4 regions of the Kurthia populi genome follow, and region 1 is predicted to be linked to each of the others. Evidence: riboswitches for the same ligand, from Rfam matches in the RefSeq annotation. Region 1 holds a riboswitch; each other region holds the start of a gene.
The links. Region 1 has a riboswitch for cobalamin ahead of ACFSY7_RS00735 (class I SAM-dependent methyltransferase). Riboswitches for the same ligand answer to the same signal wherever they lie in the genome.
Positions count from the first base shown of each region.

Region 2: linked by a shared signal. The riboswitch ahead of nikA (nickel ABC transporter substrate-binding protein) and the one ahead of ACFSY7_RS00735 (class I SAM-dependent methyltransferase) in region 1 are both predicted to bind cobalamin.
Region 3: linked by a shared signal. The riboswitch ahead of ACFSY7_RS03640 (CbiX/SirB N-terminal domain-containing protein) and the one ahead of ACFSY7_RS00735 (class I SAM-dependent methyltransferase) in region 1 are both predicted to bind cobalamin.
Region 4: linked by a shared signal. The riboswitch ahead of metE (5-methyltetrahydropteroyltriglutamate--homocysteine S-methyltransferase) and the one ahead of ACFSY7_RS00735 (class I SAM-dependent methyltransferase) in region 1 are both predicted to bind cobalamin.

Region 1 is NZ_JBHUOR010000003.1:60,761-66,416, forward strand. Features, by position in the region: gene rsgA (ribosome small subunit-dependent GTPase A) at 1-1,046, shown strand, start outside; gene ACFSY7_RS00730 (hypothetical protein) at 1,732-2,205, opposite strand; gene ACFSY7_RS00735 (class I SAM-dependent methyltransferase) at 2,598-3,407, opposite strand; cobalamin riboswitch at 3,485-3,642, opposite strand; gene ACFSY7_RS00740 (PucR family transcriptional regulator) at 3,654-3,929, opposite strand; gene ACFSY7_RS00745 (YfhO family protein) at 4,710-5,656, opposite strand, start outside.
Region 2 is NZ_JBHUOR010000106.1:10,447-16,102, forward strand. Features, by position in the region: gene ACFSY7_RS12115 (ABC transporter ATP-binding protein) at 1-63, opposite strand, end outside; gene ACFSY7_RS12120 (ABC transporter permease subunit) at 60-842, opposite strand; gene ACFSY7_RS12125 (ABC transporter permease) at 839-1,777, opposite strand; gene nikA (nickel ABC transporter substrate-binding protein) at 1,836-3,446, opposite strand; cobalamin riboswitch at 3,590-3,734, opposite strand; gene ACFSY7_RS12135 (hypothetical protein) at 3,873-4,052, opposite strand; cobalamin riboswitch at 4,210-4,387, opposite strand; partial or broken gene ACFSY7_RS12140 (AsnC family transcriptional regulator) at 4,415-4,528, opposite strand; gene ACFSY7_RS12145 (hypothetical protein) at 4,540-4,764, shown strand; gene ACFSY7_RS12150 (DUF6877 family protein) at 4,894-5,043, shown strand.
Region 3 is NZ_JBHUOR010000019.1:25,314-30,969, reverse strand. Features, by position in the region: gene ACFSY7_RS03670 (CidA/LrgA family protein) at 1-88, opposite strand, end outside; gene ACFSY7_RS03665 (LysR family transcriptional regulator) at 207-1,091, opposite strand; gene ACFSY7_RS03660 (aldose epimerase family protein) at 1,103-2,119, opposite strand; gene ACFSY7_RS03655 (hypothetical protein) at 2,515-2,673, shown strand; gene ACFSY7_RS03650 (hypothetical protein) at 2,684-3,148, shown strand; gene ACFSY7_RS03645 (hypothetical protein) at 3,234-3,713, shown strand; cobalamin riboswitch at 3,770-3,942, shown strand; gene ACFSY7_RS03640 (CbiX/SirB N-terminal domain-containing protein) at 4,077-5,267, shown strand; tRNA gene ACFSY7_RS03635 (tRNA-Thr) at 5,427-5,497, shown strand.
Region 4 is NZ_JBHUOR010000040.1:73,353-79,008, reverse strand. Features, by position in the region: gene ACFSY7_RS07790 (ATP-binding protein) at 1-129, shown strand, start outside; gene ACFSY7_RS07785 (CheR family methyltransferase) at 129-956, shown strand; gene ACFSY7_RS07780 (SpoIIE family protein phosphatase) at 1,095-2,231, opposite strand; cobalamin riboswitch at 2,477-2,654, shown strand; gene metE (5-methyltetrahydropteroyltriglutamate--homocysteine S-methyltransferase) at 2,804-5,089, shown strand; gene ACFSY7_RS07770 (M60 family metallopeptidase) at 5,138-5,656, opposite strand, start outside.

The DNA.
Region 1 (5,656 bases):
TAGGCTTCACAACATATTTTGAACAGCAACAAATCGACACGAAAAAACAACTTTACCCTGCACGTATCGTTCAACAACATAAACATGCTTACCGCGTACAGGGTGAGCATTTCAACTGGCTCGGAACCGTCAGTGGTAGCTATTCTTTTCATACATTACATGCCATTGATTATCCTGCAATCGGCGACTGGGTGCTCGTCGAACAAATGCCAGGCGAGGAAAAATGCCTCATCCATCATCTACTCGAGCGTAAATCGGTCTTCACGCGAAAGGCTGCCGGACTTGAAGTAGAAGAACAGGTTGTTGCCGCAAATATTGACATCGTCTTTTTAGTAATGAGCTTAAATGATGATTTTAATAGCCGCCGCCTTGAACGCTATGTCGTTGCCGCATGGGAATCAGGTGCAATGCCAGTTGTCGTCTTAACGAAGGCAGATATGTGCGAAGACGTCACACCCTTTATTCGTGAAACAGAAACAGCTGCGATGGGTGTTGATTATGTCGTGACAAGTGTAGTAACAGGCGAAGGGATCAACGATTTGCGTCAATATTTAACGCTTGGAAAAACGGCGGCATTACTTGGTTCATCTGGTGCTGGTAAATCCTCTCTAACCAATGCCTTAGTAGAAACAGCCGCAATGAAAGTTTCTGCTATACGTGAGGACGATGCGAAGGGCCGCCATACGACGACGCATCGCGAGCTCGTCCAATTACCGGGCGGTGCATGCTTAATTGATACCCCTGGAATGCGCGAACTGCATATTTGGAGCGAGCAAAACAGCTTGGATACCGGCTTTAAGGATATTGAAGGCTATGCAGAAGATTGCCGTTTCCGCGATTGCACCCATCAAAATGAACCAGGCTGTGCTGTTCGCGGTGCAATCGAGCGTGGCGAGCTGGAACCTGGCCGTCTACAAAATTATTTTAAGCTATTACGTGAGGTTGCCTTTATCGAGCGCAAAACAAATGCGCAGCAACAGCTTGCTGAAAAGCGCCGCTGGAAAAAAATATCGAAAACACAAAAGGCAAATTACAAACAACGCTAATCACGAAAGAGGCTGGATTTCTCCAGCCTCTTTTTTCTATATCTTCATTTGAAATCGTTCATTACGTTAGAAAGCGTCTTTTCGATACGACATATTTTTTAATAAGCGTCTCTACTGAGCTTATTTACACACTATTATTATAATAATTTGCGTCACTTAAAGGGTTTACGTGATAATTACTATTTTTAAAGCGATAAATATTATGTTTTAGCAAGTCATTCGTTCAAGTTCGGCCCTTTTCCGGGTCTCTAACGGGTATTTTTTGACCGTTTTAGCCTTAAAAAGGGCAATTTCCACACATAAAAATTAAAAAAAATAGCAGAATCTCGCTGTATGTCGTTTTTTTGAATAAATCTTTTTCTTTAAGGAAAATCCCCTATTTATAACACCTCTAGGGGCCCCACTTTTAACTAAAACAACCCGCAGAAGCGCCGTTTTCACATAAAACAGCCTTTTTCAGTTATCAAAAATGATGGTTATTTGTGACGGTGTCGCCTAATAAATTTTTTTGTTGACGATTTTTGCAATATTGTTATTAAACAATTTAAAATCGATGCGCCTATTAGCATTAATTGGCACATATTTTGAAATATGTCGTAGCCAAAACCCGCTTTCTAGCGTTCTGACGATTTGCTAGCAAACGATTAAAAAACCCTTCGACAGTTTCGTCGAAGGGTTTCATTAATTATTCAGCTAAAAATCGTTGTAGTAGTTTAATCTCTCGTGCAACATCCGCTTCACCATCGAGTTGAATTTTTTGCTGCATCGCATGATTCAACTGTTGCCAAATAGCGTCACTTAGCGGCGTAAATTGCTCAATGGTAATGCGCGATGCCCAATATCTTTCAAAATCTGCGGGATAGTGGCGCACGACTTGATCACTAATAAAATACATTTTTCTAAATGTTAATACGGCTGTAGCACTCGATAAATCCGTACGCTCATGCTTGCACACTAACGTCACATCATCAATCTCATTCAGCTCATATAAACGAATATATACAGCTTGTAGCAAGCCATAAATCATTTGACGCTCCTGCCACTGTTCGATATGTCCATCAAGCTCATGACGCATGTGATAATCCAATTGGTACAGGCGACACTCCACAATATTCAATGCTTCACCAACACGTATATAATCCGTTGCGTAGTGATTCATGTCGAATCGGCTCCTCTTACTATTTATGTTATCCTCCATTATACAGGCAATAGGTAAGAGTCTCTATTAAATTGCTTAAAGCGTATGAAAATCGGTTACGTCTGAGAAAATGTTTAGCATATTCGCAAATTATTTATGCATGCTACTGCATTATTCATTCACAAGATTTATGAGGAAAAAGTAGGTGTGCATATTTCAATTTAAACAAAACTACATATTCATATTTCTATTGAAGAGCCGCTTGTACAACAGGATTATCTAGAACAGCTACAAGCATTTCGCAGGGTACGCGATCAACTCGGAAGTGAAATGAAGCATCTCGCCGCACAGCTATTAGAAGTTTACGCACAAAAACGTAGACATGTAAATACGTAAACATGTCTACATTTTTTCTATTGTGGTGTCCATGAAATAATAGCCGCATAAAAACGATGCTTGTATATATATTGCTCCCCGTCATAGGTAACAAAATCAGCCAACGCCTGTTCAACATGCTCAAGCTGATACGCATTGTCGCGAATTTTTTTACTTTGTGCGGTCAGTAAGGCTTCCTTTGTTGGATATGTATAAATGCGTTCAAGCGGCAGCATTTGGCAATCAGCAAAAATACCGAGCTGATACAGCATATTTAAAATTTCAATATAATCTCGGCGTGGATATTTAATAGCATAGCCGAACTGCTTATCTAGTACTTCATAATGCGGCTGGATAGGTCCTGTTGTCATACCGATAATCGCCTTTTTTCGTGCGAGCGCATTCATCTTTCGTAAGGTTGCATTCATATGATACATACGGTAAAAACAATTGACCCCTACGACAACATCATGTGGCTCAAGAGGTAATGTTTCAAATTTTCCGTGAATAAGTGCTGCATTTGTATACTGTGCTAAATAACTGAGTACGCTTTCTGAGCTATCCACACAGCTTAGACTAGCCGCATACTCTTCTAATGGAAAGGTATAATTACCCCAACCCGGACCGATTTCAAGTACAGAGTCCTGCGGGGAAATATGCGTCTTCATTGCGTCAAAAATAGGGATAGCATGGGCATCGGTTTGTTTCGGCTTTTTACGTTGCATGGATTGACGCCAGAAATCTTCTTCGAGTGCATCATCAACCATTCGCTCCGGCATATTCCCTTGCCAGTCGTGCATACCTTCTTGCCATATTTTTTCAAAATCAATTTTTAATGGGCCTTGCATTCTGTTCACTCCTTGTTGCTTGACTTTGGTTGAAAAAAGGAGCGACAAAAAAGCCCCTGCTTCTCCCACCGAAAAGCATGTGATTCAAGTATTGCAATAGGTATCCTGGCTGTGCATCATCCTCGTTCACACCTTCCCTTTCAGTGGTTTTTGTGAAGTCGTCAGCATTACAGTAGCGGGGGCTGCATGAGCTTTGCACTCATTTCCCTATATGAATGAATACTTGATAGTTAAAGCATAGCATGATTACTCAAATTGTTGTAGATGGAATGCGAGTGATAATGCTAGATAATCGTTCCAATCATTTAAATTCATTTGCACAAGCTCTTCGATTTTCGTAAGACGATGATAGAGCGTATTTTGTTGAATATGAAGCGCAGCTGCGGTTTTTGTAATAGAACGACTGTGATAGATATAGCTTCGCAGCGTGTCCTCTAGCTCACTAGCCTGTGCACGTGGCGTTTGAAGGGGGGCGAGTGTTTGCGTTAAAAACTGCGTAATCGCCTCTGGGTCCTGCTTCATAAACAATTGATTGACACCTAACTTTTCATATTTTGGTTATTAAATTATAGTTATAAACACTTAAAAAGGTACTAGAACAAACATCTAGCTCCATTTTATGATGTATTTCACCGGCTTTCTATTCCTTCACCTCTAATGGCTTTCCGTTTTGTTTCGTATGAATACACTTTTTTTCCATCAAAAAATACCTACAAATGTTTGAACTGACCCACGAAAGTGAGACAAAGAAAAAAACAATACCTTTCAACTGAATTTGACGGACGCTTTCCTGGGGCATGGTGGAAGCCTCCTCGCTCGCAAGCTCACTGCGGGGTCTTCCACTCATGCTAAGGGCTAGGGCTCCCCTAGGAGTCGCCGTCAAATTCTTGTTAAACCCTCTTTTTCTGGTATGCAACTGGGGTTTAACTTTGCCAAAATTCGCGTATGATTATCATAGTTGATATATGTTTGAAGGGCATGCTCATGATAACGCCTTTTTTGATTGAGTGCTAATAATCAGGCAAAGTCATTTTAGATATACCTTTCCCATAGCTGTATTGTTTTCCAAGAGGTTGTTGTAACCGATGCACATCTCCGTCTTTACACCATTTCATCCATTAATAAATTTGTGTGTTATTTTTAATCCCACATACCTCACCATTTCATTCACTGTCACATTTGCCAACTTCATCTTGAGTGGCTTTCATTTTTGTTTCGTATGAATACACTTTTTTTCATCAAAAAACACCTCCAAAGGTTTTATCCCCTTTGAAAGTGTCTTTTTCTTTTTATATTGTCTCGTTAGTTCATTTTTTTAGCTTTATATATTCTTAATACGAGCAATACAAGGACTGACAAAATTGAAAGCCAGGCGGCAATTGGCCAATACGGTGGTAAATACGTGAACTCGACCGTATGCTTACCTTTTTCAAGTGGAATGCCAACAAATGCATAATTCACTTTTTCTACTGTTACTTTCTTACCATCTACAGTCGCACGCCAACCTTTGCCATATGGAATAGAGGTTGCGAGCACATCACCATCTTGTGCCGTAACTTCCCCAAAGGCCTTGCCATTATCCCAAATCATCTGCGCTGTGTTTTTACGCTCAAGTGCTTTATCAAGTGTTTGATAATCTTCCCCGTAAATCGCTAAATCACCTAGTTGATAATGCCCTTTAGGCAGCGTGATGGTCACCGTTTTCGCTGCATCTACAGCGACTGTCACATCATTAAAACCTGTTCGATAAATCGAATTTGATTTTTTACGTGTTGTTTTATATTCATTCACTTGAAGTGTAAAGCCTGTTGGATGTTTAATTCCTTCAATATGCATTTGAACATATAGCGTTTTCATACGCTTTGGTGTATCTAATGTTAATTGAATGTGACCTGATTCTCCGTCGACAATCAATTCATTGTTTACCCACGTAGCGCCTTCAACCTTCGTCTGTTTAATAGGTATCGTTGCGACTTCAGGTGCCGTAATCGTACCGGCTTCGCGAATAACACCTTTTAGCATCGCCTGCTCTTTTGCAAGTACCGGTGCTTTTTCAAGAGCCTGCTCATTATATGATTCATTTGTCACACGGAACACGGGTAATAAATCTGTGTTCTCGTATGCACGGTAATTCGTTGTTTGTTTTGCCAGCTCATAACCGTATGGCACAGATTCGTCGCTGCTAGGACGCATATAAAACTGCACTTGCTCAAGCGCCATTAAATTCGTACGATTACCAAGTGTGCCAT
Region 2 (5,656 bases), on a different contig from region 1:
TTGAGATACAACTGTTTTCTGTCTGGTTTGAATTGTTAAATTCTTGACCTCTAAAACACTCATCTTATATTCCTCCTCATACCATTTCCACTTAAATAAAAGAGCACAACAATACTCATAATTGCAAGACCAGGATATAAGGTCATTTCAGGGTACTGGCGAATATATTGTTTACCTTCATTAACCATCATGCCCCATTCAGGAGTCGGTGCTTGGACACCTAACCCAATAAATGAAAAACTAGATATTTCTAGTAATACCTTCCCCATATCAAGCGCTATAAAGGTCCACAATGTATGCTTAATATTGGGCCATAAGTGACGCTTAAATAACCAAAATCCTTTCGTACCACTAAGCTTTGCTGCTGCTATATAATCTTGTTGTTTAACTGTTAATAACCAACTTCTGAAAATACGTGCATAATATACGGTTTGTGCAAAAGTTATGGCAATTATAATGTTTTTCAAACCTGCTCCAAGCATGCCAACTAATGCAAATGCTAAAACGACATTAGGGAAAGCCAGTAACATATCACAAATACGGATGAACCAACTATCGACCTTTCCACCTTTGCACACAGCTACAGAACTAATTAGTAAAGCCGCACTAACAGATAATCCCATAATTATAACGCCCGTACCTAAACAATAACGAATTCCCATTAACAAGCGAGAAAAAATACAACGTCCTAATTGATCTGTTCCAAGCGGGTATGCTACAGAAGGTGCACTTAATTTTTTCGTAATATCTACATAAAGCGGATCATTTGGAACAAGCCAAGGTGCCAACAAACCGATGATGCTAATACATCCTAATAAAATTAAACTTATTTTTTGAATCATCGAGACACCTCTTTCAAACGTAAACATGGATCTAATGCTTGTTGGGCAATATCCCCAAGCAACGTAAGCACACAATAACAACAAGCAATCATCATTACATACGCTTGGATAACTGGATAATCCCGATTGATAACAGATTCAATTAGGTAGCGTCCTAGACCTGGCCAACTAAAGACTTGCTCAACTACAATAGCTCCACCAATTAAACTTCCAAATGTTACAACTAGAAGCGGCAATAAACGAAGTAATAAATGTTGCGCATAATATTTTATAAGCGTTCTGTTCTTCACTCCTCGCACACGTGCATAATGCATAAACGAAGTTTGTTGTAGCTCTACTATTGTTTGTTGAATCAATTGACTAAATAATCCTATCGTTGGAATTGCTAATGTTAACGCTGGCAAAAAAAGATGTTGCCATGTGCCCATGCCATGAGATGGAAATAATCCCCACTTCAAAGAGCCTACATAAATAAATAAAAAGCCTAGCCAAAATACCGGTACGGATACACAACAGAGTGCAAAAAATTGCCCTACAATTTTAAGTAAACGCGATTTCGTCAGCACATTCATAACGCCAAGTGGAATGCTAATTAATACCGTTAATAAAAAAGATACGCATGCTAATAGAGCTGTCGCTGGAAGTTTTGCAAAAAGGTCTGTTGCAACAGCTTGTTTACTTACAAATGACGTACCAAAATCAAGTTGTATGACACCTCGTATCCACGTCACATATTGAATGATTAGTGGTTGATCTGTTCCTAATCGCGTACGCATAGCGTCTAATGATTCTTCAGTTGGCGCTGTGTGAGCCATACGTAGCATAACTTCTGCTGGTTCTACCGGAACAAGTCGAATCAATAAGAAGGTCAATATAGACACACAAAATAATGTTAATGGTATGTTACATAATCGTTTAAACAAGTAATACCTCATGATGATCTCCCCGTTTATAAAAAACAAAATCCGCGAATTATCACGGATTTTGCACTCATTATTTCAATTTCATTTGTTGATAAGGTAAATCATATTCTGATGAACTTGGCTTAAAGTTTTTCATCGTCGGTTGTGTAATGACCAAATTTGTTTCATATGATAGCGGGAAGAATAGTGCTTCCTTATTAAGCTCTGTTAAGACATCTTTATACAATGTAGCGCGTTGTTTTTCATTCGTTGTTGTTAAAATTTGTTGCATTTTTTTATCCAATATTTTATGATCTTTTAATCCTAATTTTGCTTCATATACTGCATTTGCATTAGGTGTCGATGATTCATTCATAAAACTATGTGGATCTGTCGGTGGTCCATTTGTACGCCAAAAATTAATATCTGTCTCATCATTCATTAATTTTTCAAGTCCGACCATGACATCTGCGCCCTGCAGCGTCAACTCTATACCTACTTTAGCCAATTCCCCCTGCATTAATTCAGCCATTGGTTTTTGTACAGCATCTGTTGCAATATACATCAATTCTAATTGAAGCTTTTGTCCATTTTTCTCACGAATTGTCGCACCCTTTGGTAGTTTCCAACCCGCTTCATCTAATAATTTTTTTGCTTTTTCTACATCATAAGAAATGGTTTCTAGGTCGAAATCCGCATATGGAATATTGTTCCAGAAAATTTTATCTGCCACCATTTCTGTTCCATTTGTAATACTGTCAACCATTTGCATTTTATTTATCGCATATTGAAAAGCTTGTCGAACCGAACGTTCTTTTAATGGACCTGATTGTGTATTAAATAATAACGCACGCGTTGACATCGGCTCAGAAATTTCCGTATGGTATCCTTGCGCTTTTAAATACTCATAGTTATCTAAACTAATAACGCCTCGTCCGTAAATCATATCTAATTCGTTATTTTCAAATGCTAATGCAATTGATTCTGCATCTGGTATAACGTTTATTTTAATTTCTTTAACAGGTGGTTTTTCACCCCAGTAATAGTCATTACGTTCAAAAATAGCATATTCGTCTTTTTTATATGTTTTTAATACCCACGGCCCTGTCCCTATAGGGCTTTTTATCGCTTTTGCTGTGTCATCACCAGCTGGGAAGCCTTCATCTCCTAAAAATCGAAATGGTCGAACAAATGCTAATTCATTTAATACAGGATAATAGGCTTCGTCCAATAGTAATTTCACTGTATAGTCGTCGATTTTTTTGAAATCTTTAATGTGGCGAACTAATCCCATCCATGAATGATCATCTTTATGTTTCATAATAGCATTCACATTTCGAATAACATTATCTGCATTAAATGTAGAGCCATCCGAAAATTTTACATCCTCACGTAAATAGAATGTATATTGTTTACCATCTTCTGATATAGCCCATTTTTTCGCAAGCATTGGTGCAATTGTACCGTCGTCATTATACGAAACAAGCGAATCATAAACCATTGCTTGTGCAGTCATTTGATTTGGTAAATAAGCATGTGGATTTAAAGGTCCTACATCAAGTGGCCATCCATATGTTAGTGTATTCTGCTGACTCGTTGCTTTTGTATTTTCATCTTTTGAACTAGATGTCGTGTTAGTTGAACATCCTGCTATAAGCCCTACTACGAATAATAGTGCTATCCATTGCCATCTATTTTTCATGTCAATCCCCTTATCATTTTTTCGCTCTAACATTATTATGAAATAAAAAACCACCCCCTGAAGTAGGGGATGGTTTTAATATGTAGTCTGTCATAAGGACAAAATTAGCATGCCATCCATCTCCCTATCTTTCGTAGTTCTGCAATGAATCTTTGTAACAAGCAGGCATTCTGGCTTATGATGAAAACATCACTTACAGTTGCGAGACAGCATAGGAATTACACCTATTTTCCTTTTAACCTTCCACGTCATTTAAATGAGAGAAGAACTTGAAACAGTCTGTATGAAATTCCCATTACTATAGCACACTATAAAATCTATCGTCAACGGCTTTTAAATAGTTCCTTTATTTCTGTAATAACTTACTAGAAGAACGCAAAAAGGAAGTAGAAAAAACATGTCTACTTCCTTTTTGTACATTTTTATTTAACTACGTCCTACTAACTCACGGCGTACAATTTCATAAGCCTGCATAATCAATTGCTGCTCTTGTGGATGGTCGTCAACTAATTCCGCTTGCATATCCTGCATTGTAGAATATACACCTGCTACCTGGTTGTTTAAAATCATTGTCCAAAATTGATCTACATACGTGTTTTCATTCATTTGTAAAACTCCTCATTTTTTATTTAACATAAGCCAAACAAAAAACGCTATTTCAATAAAGAAATAGCGCTGGATTTTTATGCATAGTCAAATAAGTGGCCTATCTTACACCACGATACTTTCGCACAAAACACCGCCTATTTCCACGTAGGCATTTGGTGTGTACTAGATACTGGCAGGTCTCCTGACTTCTCATCCACATCTTCTATGCCTTCCCAGTTTCCCAGTGGCTTATCATAAAAGACTCCGAATCACAGTTGCGGGACAGTGGCGGATTTTCACCGCGCTTCCCTTTTAAGCATGCTCTCACACGCACCAGCTCATACACGTTATGTTATTACCTCTATTGTATCGTATTTTATTTATTCAGTATATGGTAAAATACTTTTTTTCGAGCTACATGACAGCACAATATTCGTCGATGGCTTAGCATATGCCATCGAAGCATCAATAAATTGCTCCAATGTTTCAACAGAGGGCGAACTGCATGACAACATCATCTAACGGCTCACGCTTACTTCAACGCTTTACGTGGGCTACCAATATCTACAATGCCATTGAATCGATTTACTATCTGCTTACATATGACTTCTTTTATGCATGTATCTGGGCTATCTCTTTCGGCCTAACTACATGGTGTTTGGAATCAAATGAAGAGCTTGTAGAGTCGCAAAAAGAACAAAGTAAATGGTTTGAACAAAGACTTCAATAATTCTAGTACTGCTAACATCTGCCTAAAGTTAATTACAGTATTGAACAAACAAGCTCCATTCTTTATTGAATAGGGATTTACTAATGACTATTAAAAATGAAATGATTCTAAAAGAACTGAAACGATGCGATGATGCAAGTACCGGTATACGTTGCAAGAGATGTCAACAAACGCTTGCACGACTGGTTTGAAGCTGGTGGCCTAGAGAATTCACATTATGTGCGCACACAAATCAACTTCTTAAAGATGATTGGCGCAGCCAAAGAGCTTTGCGTTTAGGCTGTGTCGCATGAACTTGAATTCCCAGATAAATTTTTCGACTATGTATATTCGCAATCTTTGCGTATAGCACATACGGTATTGGAAACGTTAGAAGTTAATGAAGCGGACACTAAATTTTCCTGCTTCGTAAGGTTGTACAACGTCCCCACAGAATACTTCAATAGACTATCTAAAAAATTCAAGAGGAATACGGCGGGCTGCGTATTTCGAATGATTGAGGATTCACTTCTTTATATCTTAGAGAAGTATGGATTATCCCTCTCTATTAAAAGAATGGATTGGTCCGTATTTCCAGAACAAGCAGTCGAAGAAGATCTTAGCATCTATATAGATTTCTACACTTACAAAATATAACTACAGTTAATCTTAGGAGGATTTTTATTATGTTAATGGTAAACACTAAAGGTATCACAGGTTGGTCAGCAATAACATTTAGCGCAATTGATTCTTTAGAATAAATTTCAGTAGGGGACGTTGTAAGCTTTTCGCAAGCTACACTCGATGGCAAATCGGTGCGCGAATTTCCAGTTAAAGTAATTGACGACCAAACACAAACTATCACATTCGAGCCAACAGCAAGTGTTGTTCTGCCAGCTCGTTTTGCATAGGA
Region 3 (5,656 bases), on a different contig from region 1:
CTGCGCTAAGCCATGTGCCAATAAGCAAAAATCCCCAAATGAAAATAATTTGAACGATAATCTGAAGTGCTTTTTGAAGGACTTTCAACGAAATCACGACCTTTAAATAACGCGCTTTTTTTAAATAATATGCTAGCGCTTTGTTAATTCGTTATTCAGTGTATAACAAAAAGCTACATTCGTAAAATACATAATTATTATCATCATTATTCCAAATTGGAATTCTTTTTCACGTAGTCAAGAAATGCACGCATTGCCTGTGAACGGTAGCGATCTTTTTTTAAAATGAAAGCAATTTCCCATAAAATTGGCTTCTCTAATGGAATCATTTTCACCACATTGGGATTGGTTTTATGCGCAAATGGTTCAGGGAATAAGGCGATACCTAAATTATGTTCAATCATTTGGCTAATAAATTCCCACTGTGAGCTTTCAAAAGCAATCGTTGGTTCAAAGCCAAAATCTTCACATTCTTGAATGATACGGTCATGCAAGGTAAAGTCTTCTGAAAATAGCAGCAGGGGCTCATTTTCTAAATCACGCATTGAAATAGTAGATTTTGTTGCTAATGGATGGTCATTATGAACAATGACGTACACATCTTTTTTTACAAAAGGAATACAATCATAGTCTTCATCGTGAGCAGGTAGCATCACAAAACCACCATCTAAATCACCAGATAAGACACGTTCTTTGACGATGTTAGCGCCGATTTCATCTAATTGAAATGAAATATCTGGGAAGAGTTGTTGGAAGCCCTTCATGATTTGAGGAAAAAATAAAATACCGATAAGCGGCGGCATGCCTAATGTTAAATGACCCGTTTTTAAATGCTCCATATCTTCTAATGCTAAATGGACTTCATCCACCATTTGAATAATTTGAATAGCGCGCTCAAATACAACATCTCCTGCATCGGTTAATTGAACATGTTTACTCGAACGATCGAGTAATGTTGTGCCGAGTTCAGATTCGAGCTGACGAACCATTTTTGAAATCGTCGGTTGTGTAACATGCAGTTTATGTGCTGCTTTTGTAAAACTTTGTTGTTTTGCGACTTCGGTAAAATAGGTGAGTTGACGAACATCCATAAATAAGCCTCCTAAAGCGTAGTGAAGCGGAAATTTGTTGTGTAGTGATAGCGTTGATTGGCTGCAAGCTCAGCGTCAAAGCGTTTTTTGAAATGAGAATAGGGAGCGAGCTGTGTTTCAAAGCAAATCGCACTTTGTTTTTTAGCTTGTAAATGCTCTGTAAGAATCGCCGTTTCATCAATATTATTACCACTATAAATAACCGCAAATGGATAGCTTGTTTCAACAGTTAAAACGCGTCCAACATGTGGCTCAACCAAGCGGATTTGTGGCTGCTGCGGTAATAAATGAAAGGGATGGTCTAAGCCACCTCCACGTGTAAGCTGCACGTCATCTTTATCGAAAAGGTGAGCGAGCAGTTGTGGCTCGCTAAAGTCGAAGGAAGAATTACGTGTGGCCTTTGCATAGGTTGGAATCGAATCTTCGGCGAGTTCCAAATAATAATCGCTTTTTACTTCTAATAAGTGGTCACCAATTGGTTGAAAAGGATGACCACTTAAATTGAAATAGCTATGATTCGTTAAATTTAAGACCGTTTTTGCATCGCTTAATGCGTCATAGTCAATACGAAGTTCATGCGCTTCATTAAATGTCATCGTCACATTGACGTCGACATTTCCAGGGAAGCCATCAGAGCCAGCATCTGAGTGTAACGTAAAGACAACAGAAATATCATCAGCGCGCTCAATAATTTCGTAATTCCATAGCAGTGAGCTGAAATTACCATGGAGTAGGTGAGTGCCTTCATTTGCCGGTAGCTGAATTTGTGCCCCGTTTATACAAATCTGTGCTTGCTCAATACGCCCTGCATGACGACCGATTGTAGCGCCGAGTGCCATATCATTATTTAAATACTGCTCAATGTTTTCATAACCAAGCACGACATTACCTAATTGGCGCTCTTTATCAGGCACCCATAGCGCAACGATAGCAGCTCCAGCGTTTGTAAGCACAATATTAGCGCCGTCCTTTGCATTGAGTGTAATGGTATGAATATCTTGTGTAACGGCATTGACAACGTAGTTCATTTTAACAGCTCCTCTACAAATTCATTCCTTTTTTTCAGTATACTACAAGACTTCAAGAAAACGAAAAATCGAACATTATGTGAAGCTATAGTAAATTTGGCAAAATTCGGTATAATAAATGAAATCAATGATAGATGGGAATGATTTACATGACGATGACACAACCGGTATTTTTTGTATTTTTGTATTGTATCATGCTCATCATTGTAAGCATTGATGGATTGCTTCAGTATAAACGGTACAAGGCGGTATTATATGGGGAGCAGGTGAAACAGCCCCTCCTTGGGATACTTTACACCTCTTTACGACAACATCGCTTTCTCCGTATTGTGGTTGAATTTTGTTTGAAATTTGGTATTTATTTTTATGCCTATTTGCTATATCCCTACAGTTGGATGCTAGCATTATGTGCATTGCTTATAATCGGGCGTCTGTACGTGCTATGGATGCCAATGGGAAAACTACGTACAACGAAATGGGATTTTATTACGCTGTTTGTAGAGCTAATCTTTTTAACATTATTCACGGCTTCATTGCTCGTATATGAAGCATAGGAGGGATACAATGCGTATTATCTGGACGGTGTTTCACGATGATGAACTTATTGAAAAGGGTGAGTTTAATCAGTTTTTTTGGCGAGGTGGTCAATTTGATGTCCTACTAGAAGGCAATCGAAAACTATCGATTGAGTCAAATGTTAATCATGGTATTCTAATAGAGGATATTGCAAAGTCTTTAATAAATGCTTTGCATACAGATGACCCACAAACCTTTCATACGTATAGTACATCAAAATCCTATGATGTGATTTTTTTAGGGCGCGTCCTGGAGTTTCGTAATTTTGATCCGGATACATTAAAAACGTTAAAGCGTACGATGCTGCCGAAGTTAGCGTTTATCGATGCATTTACGTATGCATTATGTAGCTACTTAAAGCTACTAAAGGAGCGCAATGAAGCCATCGAGCAAAATGAACTTTTTATACGATTAACTGTGCAATTACAAACATTGCAGCAATTAACAATGTAATGATAGCGCAAGTGCGGAGGAAAGCCGTGCTTGCGCTATTTTTTTTCAGCTAGTTCTTTTATAATGAACAATGGAAGGTGATTTTTTGAGTAAATTAGCGTGGTATATTTCATTAGCAATCTCATTATTTGGTGTCTTTGTTGTGCGCTATTATTTTACATTAGCGCCGGATGAGTCATTAAAAAATATAAATCCAGCATTTATTCCGCTTGTCTTTGTTATTCCATTTTTACTGATTAGTTTATTCATTAGCTTTGTCATTGGCTCCCGTTATTTTGCGCAAGCGAAGGGACAACAAATTGTAAGCTATATCGTCGTGTTATGCGTTATTTTGGCACTTAGTACATATCTAGAATACACACAAGTACAGGCGGATTTGACTGCCTTTGGTGGTGGTATCGCTGATAAGGGTTCGCTTATTTTTAATTTTCCTATATGGAATAGCTATACAAATGGCTGGTTCGTCAATGAAATGATTTTCTTTAGCCTGCAAGCTATCGCATTTGGCATCGGTTTTTTCAAGCGACATACTATTGAATTAGCACAGCAGGAGGGAGGCGAATAGCCTCTCTTTTTTTATAGAGCTATTTGATTTTTCAAAATTTAATGCTAAAATGAAAGCAATTCAATATGATGAATGGCGCTAATTCTTAGCTTAATAGGGAAATCGGTGAAAAACCGATGCTGTCCCGCAACTGTAACTTGGAGTGCTTTACAAAAACCACTGTGTAAACGGGAAGGTGTAAAGTACGTTGAAGAGAAGCCAGGAGACCTACCATTTAATCTTCGATGATTCACCCTACGAGGATAGGTGCGGAATAAGCAAAGGTTATTTGCGTTTTTTTAGTGCACTTTTTATAGGGGAAAGTGTCTTTTTTTATGCTTTCTATCCTCTGTGTGGGAATCAACAACATGAGGGGGAGTTAGCATGACAACGTGGAATTTAACGAAAATGGAGCGTCATTTAATGATTTGTAACGGAGCTACTTGTATGGGAGCTGGCGCAGAAGATGTCACGCAACAAATTCGTGATGAAATTCGTACACTAAAATTAGATGAGGTTATTCATACGTCACGGACACGCTGTAATGGACGTTGTAAAGATAAATGTGTCGTAATTGATTATCCAAAAGGTACTTGGTATTCTGTGCAGCAGGAGCAAACGGCGCGTAGTATTGTGCAAGGTAATGTAGCGCGTGAGGCGATTATTTATGAAATGGTAAATGGCGAACGCGTGCGTCAAGAAGGGCATATTAAAGGCATTGAAAAATATCGTAAAAAGCGCGCCACAAAAAAGACAGCGGTATTATTTGTTGGGCATGGTAGCAGACTAGAAGCGGGGAATGAAGAAGTGCGTTCATTTATTCGTCAAATGAAGCCAGCGATTGATGCCAATTTATTAGTAGAGACATGCTTTTTAGAATTTGCGAATCCTAATATTGAGGACGGTATTCAAGCGTGTATTGAACAGGGAGCGGTTGAAATCCATGTGATTCCAATTATTTTATTACATGCCGGGCATTCTAAATTACATATCCCAGCAGAAATTGAAGAGGCAAAGGCGCAGTTCCCAGAAATTCGTTTTACGTATGGCCAAACAATCGGTATTCACCAAGCAATTATTGATATTTTAAAGGCTCGTTTAGAAGAAATTCAATTTGATGTGTCGATTCCTCATAAAGATACGGCAATTTTATTGATCGGTCGTGGGAGCAGTGACGAAGATGCTAAAATGGATTTCTATAACATCGCATCGATTTTACAAGCACAGCTGACTGTTTCAACTGTAGAATGTGCTTTTATGGGTGTAACAACACCAACTGTGGAGCAAGGCATGCAAATCTGTCTAGCGCAAGGTGCAAAACAAGTCATTATGTTACCATATTTCTTATTTACAGGTATCTTAATGGAACGAATGGCCTTAATGGCGCAGCAATTTTCTGATACAAATCCAAGCGTTTCGATTGAGTTAGCCTCTTATTTTGGGTATCATCCAAATTTACAAACGGTATTATTAGAGCGCTTGCAGCAAGCAATCGATGGCACGTCAACAGGCATGCAAGATTTAGCGAATTTCCGTGAATACGTGAAAGAAAATGAGTATGTTCATCATCATTAAGGGTGCACAAAGTAATTTTCTTAATAGAACAGCAGTAAAAGCGTTAAAGTAGAAAAAAGTTAAATAAACAAGAAGTGTGTTTTTCTGACAGGAATATTGTATAAAGTACAAAAAAGAGTATAATAATAGTTGTAAGTTACATAACTAATTTACCTATTTGCCTACTTAGTTTAATGGTAGAACAACGGTCTCGTAATCCGTAGATGAGAGTTCGATTCTCCCAGAAGGCATATCTTTGTTCAATTACAAAGCATCATAAAATTTAGAAAAAGTCGATAAACGTTGATATAACAGCGTTTATCGGCTTTTTTGTTTTTTCAGTATGCTATGGAGAATGCATTAAAACAACTTAGAATATCGTAGCATAGTGACCAAATAGTGACCAAAAA
Region 4 (5,656 bases), on a different contig from region 1:
GCGAAAGCAATGAAATCAGACCGCGAGAAATGCATTGCTGCAGGTGCAACCGATTATATTAGTAAGCCACTAAACTTAGAGCAACTTTTCTCTGTTTTACGTGTTTGGTTAACTACTGAGGTGATGTAATGGAAACAACGGCAACTGAAGAATTAGAGGTAGCACTTTTATTAGAAGCGATTTATCAATTAACTTCTTATGATTTTAGAGAGTACAATCGCTCCTCTATTACACGTCGAGTGCATAATCGTCTAGCACTCGAGCATTTACCAAACATCTCTCGTTTAACGGAAAAAGTAATCTATGATGAGAAAATACGCAAAGAATTATTAAATGACTTCTCGATTAATGTCACGGAAATGTTTCGTGACCCTAGCTTTTTCAGAGCATTACGCGAAGACATTTTACCGCGTTTTAAAAAATTAGATGACATTCGTATTTGGCATGCCGGCTGCGCTACGGGAGAAGAAGTTTTTTCCGTCGCCATTTTACTTACAGAGCTTGGGTTGATTGATAAAGCTACTCTCTACGCAACCGACATGAATGAGGACGTACTTGAGCGTGCGCAGGCTGCCCGGTTCCCCATTCAAAAAATGCAAAACTATACGAAAAATTATATGCTTGCGGGTGGTAGCCAAGCTTTCTCTGAATATTATTATACGGACAGTCATTTTGCGTATATAAAACCGGAGCTTCTTGAATCAATTAGTTTTGCACAGCATAACTTAGTGACAGATCAATCATTTAATGAATTTCACTTAATTATTTGTCGTAACGTATTGATTTATTTTTCACCACCACTTCAAAATAAAGTATATAAGCTTTTCCACGATAGTCTATCACGTGGTGGCTTCCTTTGCCTCGGTGCAAAAGAATCGCTCCGCTTCTCAGATATTATGCCTAAATTTGAAGAAACGATTACGAATGAAAAAATTTATCAAAAAATCTATGACTAAAAAAGAGGCTGGGACAAAACACGTCATGCTCCTTTTTTAGCGTTCACAACGAAAAACCGGAACCGCGCCACAGCGCGATTCCGGTTTTTCTTATGCTCATAGGAGCGGCTTTTCTGACACATATGTCAAAGCCTCTTTTTAATTTGCCTGAATCACAAGCATACACATATCATCTGGTTGATTCTCTTGCTGTTCACGCGGAATAACATAATCAAGTAATGGTTTATCAAGTGATAATGTTTGTACAGCAAGCTTATCCATACGTCGCTCCGCTTCAAATTCATCTGGATGCATCGCCTCTAGCACACCATCTGTAAACAGAATAATTTGCGCCGAGTTTTCGTATGAAATCGTTTGTGATTTCACATCAATATCATCGAAAAAGCCAATTGCACAGGAATTGTTGTTCAAATGTACAAGTTCTTCTTCGTTCAGCCACACATAGCCATGCGGATGCCCTGCATTGACATACTCAATCGTTTTTTCCTTCGTATTAATTAGCATATAAACACCTGTAAAGTAGTATGGAATTTTTTCTTTATCTGTATGCAATAAGGACATATAGCGATTTAATTCGATCATCACTTCAGCCGGCTTTACACGTTTCTTCACACTATCACGCAGCGCAGATGAAATAAACATACAAACGAGGGAAGCCGAAATACCATGCCCCATCATGTCAAATAACATTACGGCATAGCGATCCTCATCTATTTGTTCCCAGTAATACATGTCCCCAGCTAAATTAAATGACGGTTTATACGCCACTTGTACAGCAAGCTTGTCATCAGTAAAAGGTTCACTTAATAAACTGCGCTGCACATGTGCTGCTAAATTTAATTCATTTTCAATCTTTTCATCATGAATCATATGCCAATCCAGCTCTTGTTTTAAACGGAGCGCCACATCCATACGCGCTAGTAATTCAGTTTTGTTAATTGGTTTTGTAATATAATCATTACCACCAGCGCCAAGTGCTTCTGATAATTTTTTCTTATCATCAAGTGCAGTTGTAAATAAAATTTGGATATTTTTATAACGCTCATCACGACGAATCGTCCGACACGCTTCGATACCATCAATTTCTGGCATCATAATGTCTAATAAAATTAGATCCACTGAATCTGGCTTATACTTTAGTTCATCAATTTTCAAATAATCATACAGTGCCTGAGCTGATGTCAGAGATACACAATTATCGTACCCAGCACTTTTTAAAATTTTCTCCATGACAAATAGATTTACCTTGTTGTCATCCACTAGTAGAATCGTCATTGTATCCCTCCTAATTTCTTCTATAAGTATTTTAAAACAGCCCATTATCTGGCGTTATACTATATACCTAAGTTTTTCGCACACTACGTTTTATGTATAAATTATTGGGTGTAGCGATGTTTTCTTACAGTATAACATCAAATAATTCATCTCGTATTGTTTTAGATGGTTTTAAGTAAAATTCTGCTCATTTTCAAAATATATTTTATTTTCTGAAAAATATATGCTATAGTATTGTTCAATTACATAACGTGTTACAAACCGGTGCATGTGAGAACATGCTTAAAAGGGAAGTATGGTGTGAATCCGTCGCTGTCCCGCAACTGTAATTCGGAGTGCTTAAAAATTCGCCACTGTGTAAATGGGAAGGCTTTAAGCATGTTGATGATAAGTCAGGAGACCTGCCTGTTTTGAGTACACACCAAAGGCTCACGTGGAGATGGGCGGTGTTCTGTGCGATGGTCGGTCAAAAGGATTCGACTTTTTTAATAATGCATAGATTCTTCCGCTATTTCTTAATTGAAATAGCTTTTTTATTTGGAGTTATGTAATACACCAAAGGAGGAATATACATGATTACAACAACAATTGGTTACCCGTATATCGGAGAAAACCGCGAATGGAAACGTCTCGTAGAAAAATTTTGGAAACAAGCGATTAGCGAAGATACATTACAAGCAGAGTGGAAAAAATTACGCATTACCCATTTAAAAAAACAACAAAAACTCGGCCTAACGCAAGTAACATCTGGTGATTTTACGATGTATGACCGTATGCTCGATCTTGCATTTCTTTTTAACTTAATCCCATCTCGTTATCGCTCACTAGAAGATGTACCTTCTCTTACTACATATTATGCGATGGCTCGTGGTACGACTGACACGGTCGCTTGCGAAATGACAAAATGGTTCAATACTAATTATCACTACATCGTTCCCGAATACGAGGGCGCGAAACTGAAATTAAATCATAATCATTATGTAGATTGGTTCTTAGAGGCAAAAGAAGCGGTTGATATTGACGTGAAACCAACACTAATCGGGCCAATGACCTTCTCTCAATTAACGAAAGGCTATCGTGATAAAGAACTTGCCCACTATTTATTGGAGCTACTGCCTCTTTACGCACAGGTTTTACAGCAACTTGTAGATGTTGGAGCAGAGTGGATTCAATTAGAGGAGCCGATTTTGACTACTGCCCTATCAGAGGAAGATTGTCGCTTAGCAGAAGTTATTTATACACAACTTGTCGAGGCTGTGCCACAAGCAAAAGTGATGCTGACAACCTATTTCGAAGCGTTAACAGATTTTGAACGCATCACGAATTTACCAGTGGCTGGTATCGGATTAGATTTAATTCATGGCAAAAAAGAAAATTTAGCTGCGCTTCGTCAGCATGGCTTCCCACCACAAAAAACATTAGCACTTGGCGTGGTTAATGGTCGTGATATTTGGGCAAGTAATTTACAGGAAGTTGCACAAGATGTACAAGCCGTTCAAACACTTGTATCACCTCAAGCTATTTGGCTGCAACCCTCTTGTAGCTTGCAGCACTGCCCGGTGACCGTTGCGAATGAAACAACGCTCTTCGATACACTAAAAGATGCACTCGCATTCAGTGATGAAAAATTAGGTGAACTTGTCGAAGTAAGTGGCTATATCGAAAGCGGTGAGTGGCCAACACCAACGGCGGTATCTGCTAGCATGAAGCGTATTGAAGCATTAAAAAATCATGCAAGTCGTCAAAATGAAAGCGTGTCTACAGCACTTGCTAAGTTAGAAGAGAAAGATTTTAAGCGTACCGTCCCATTTACAGAACGTCTTGCATTACAACAACAGGCACTTCATTTACCATTATTCCCAACGACAACAATTGGCAGCTTCCCACAATCAAAAGAAGTCCGTTCATGGCGTGCTGCTTGGCGACGTGGCGATTTAGACGACTCGGCATATGAAGCAAAACTAGATGCTGAAACATTGCGCTGGATTGCCTTACAAGAAGAAATTGATTTAGATGTTCTTGTACATGGTGAATTTGAACGTACGGACATGGTTGAATACTTTGGTGAAAAACTAGCTGGCTTTGCATTCACTAAGTTTGCATGGGTGGTGTCGTATGGCTCACGCTGTGTTAAGCCGCCAATTATTTACGGTGATGTCGACTGGCTTGCGCCAATGACTGTAAAAGAAACCGTCTTTGCACAGCAACATACCGATAAATGGATGAAAGGTATGTTAACTGGGCCTGTCACGATTTTGAACTGGTCATTCGTTCGAAATGATCTTCCACGTGATGTAGTCGCAGCACAAATTGCCCTAGCACTTCGAAAAGAAATTCATGCATTAGAGGAAGCGGGCATTCGCATTATCCAAGTGGATGAGCCTGCACTACGCGAAGGGTTACCGCTGCGTCAAGACAACTGGCAAGCTTACTTAAACTGGGCTATTGATGCCTTCAAGCTTGCCACGTCAAGCGTCGATACTACGACACAAATTCACACACATATGTGCTATTGTGAGTTTAATGACTTTATTGACCCTATTACCGCACTTGATGCCGATGTCATTTCACTTGAAACATCACGTAGCCACGGCGAATTAATTCATTCACTAAAAGAAAATCCTTATCCGTATGGTATCGGCTTAGGTGTTTATGATATCCATAGCCCGCGTGTCCCATCAGCAGATGAAATGACAACGATTTTAGAAGAAAGTCTTGCGGTCATTCCAGCAAATCATTTCTGGGTCAACCCAGACTGTGGTCTAAAAACACGCCAGGAACCTGAAACCGTTGCCTCACTAAAACATATGGTCGAAGCAGCAAAAGCATTACGCAAAAAAACATTACAAACGAATTAAACGACTAAAAAAGGAGAAAGCGCGAGTTTAGCGCTTTCTCCTTTTTCTTTATTGTGCTTTTACTGTTGTTGCCTTTGTCGTACCTAATTTTTTATCATAAGCAATGATATCATACGTTGCCGCTTCCGACGTTTCATCCGTATAGTTCGGATTCGCCGTAAATGCAATTAATTCACCATTTCGATAAATTTCATAGCCAAGTAAATGCGTTGCTTGTGCATCATCCATGCTTAAACCAAGTACATTTTTCGTTGTACTATGCGTCATTGTCACATTTGGTTTCACACCTGTACTAAAGCCGGTTCCCTTATAGTCTAAAACTTTATTGTTTAAGTACCATAATTTCTTCGGCTGCGCATATTTACTCGTTTCCTTACGTGTTTCGTCATTAACCGTAAAGCCGTGTCTTGCAAAATAGTTACTTAAATCCTTTTTCAAGACGCGTGATGAATACGTCACGATATATTGCTGACGTGTCGCATCCCCGTCCGATAATGAAATCGGCTCTTCACGGTATAATTTATTTAGCTCCGCCCAGTACCCTGGATGCGCAAGCTCTAGCTGCCA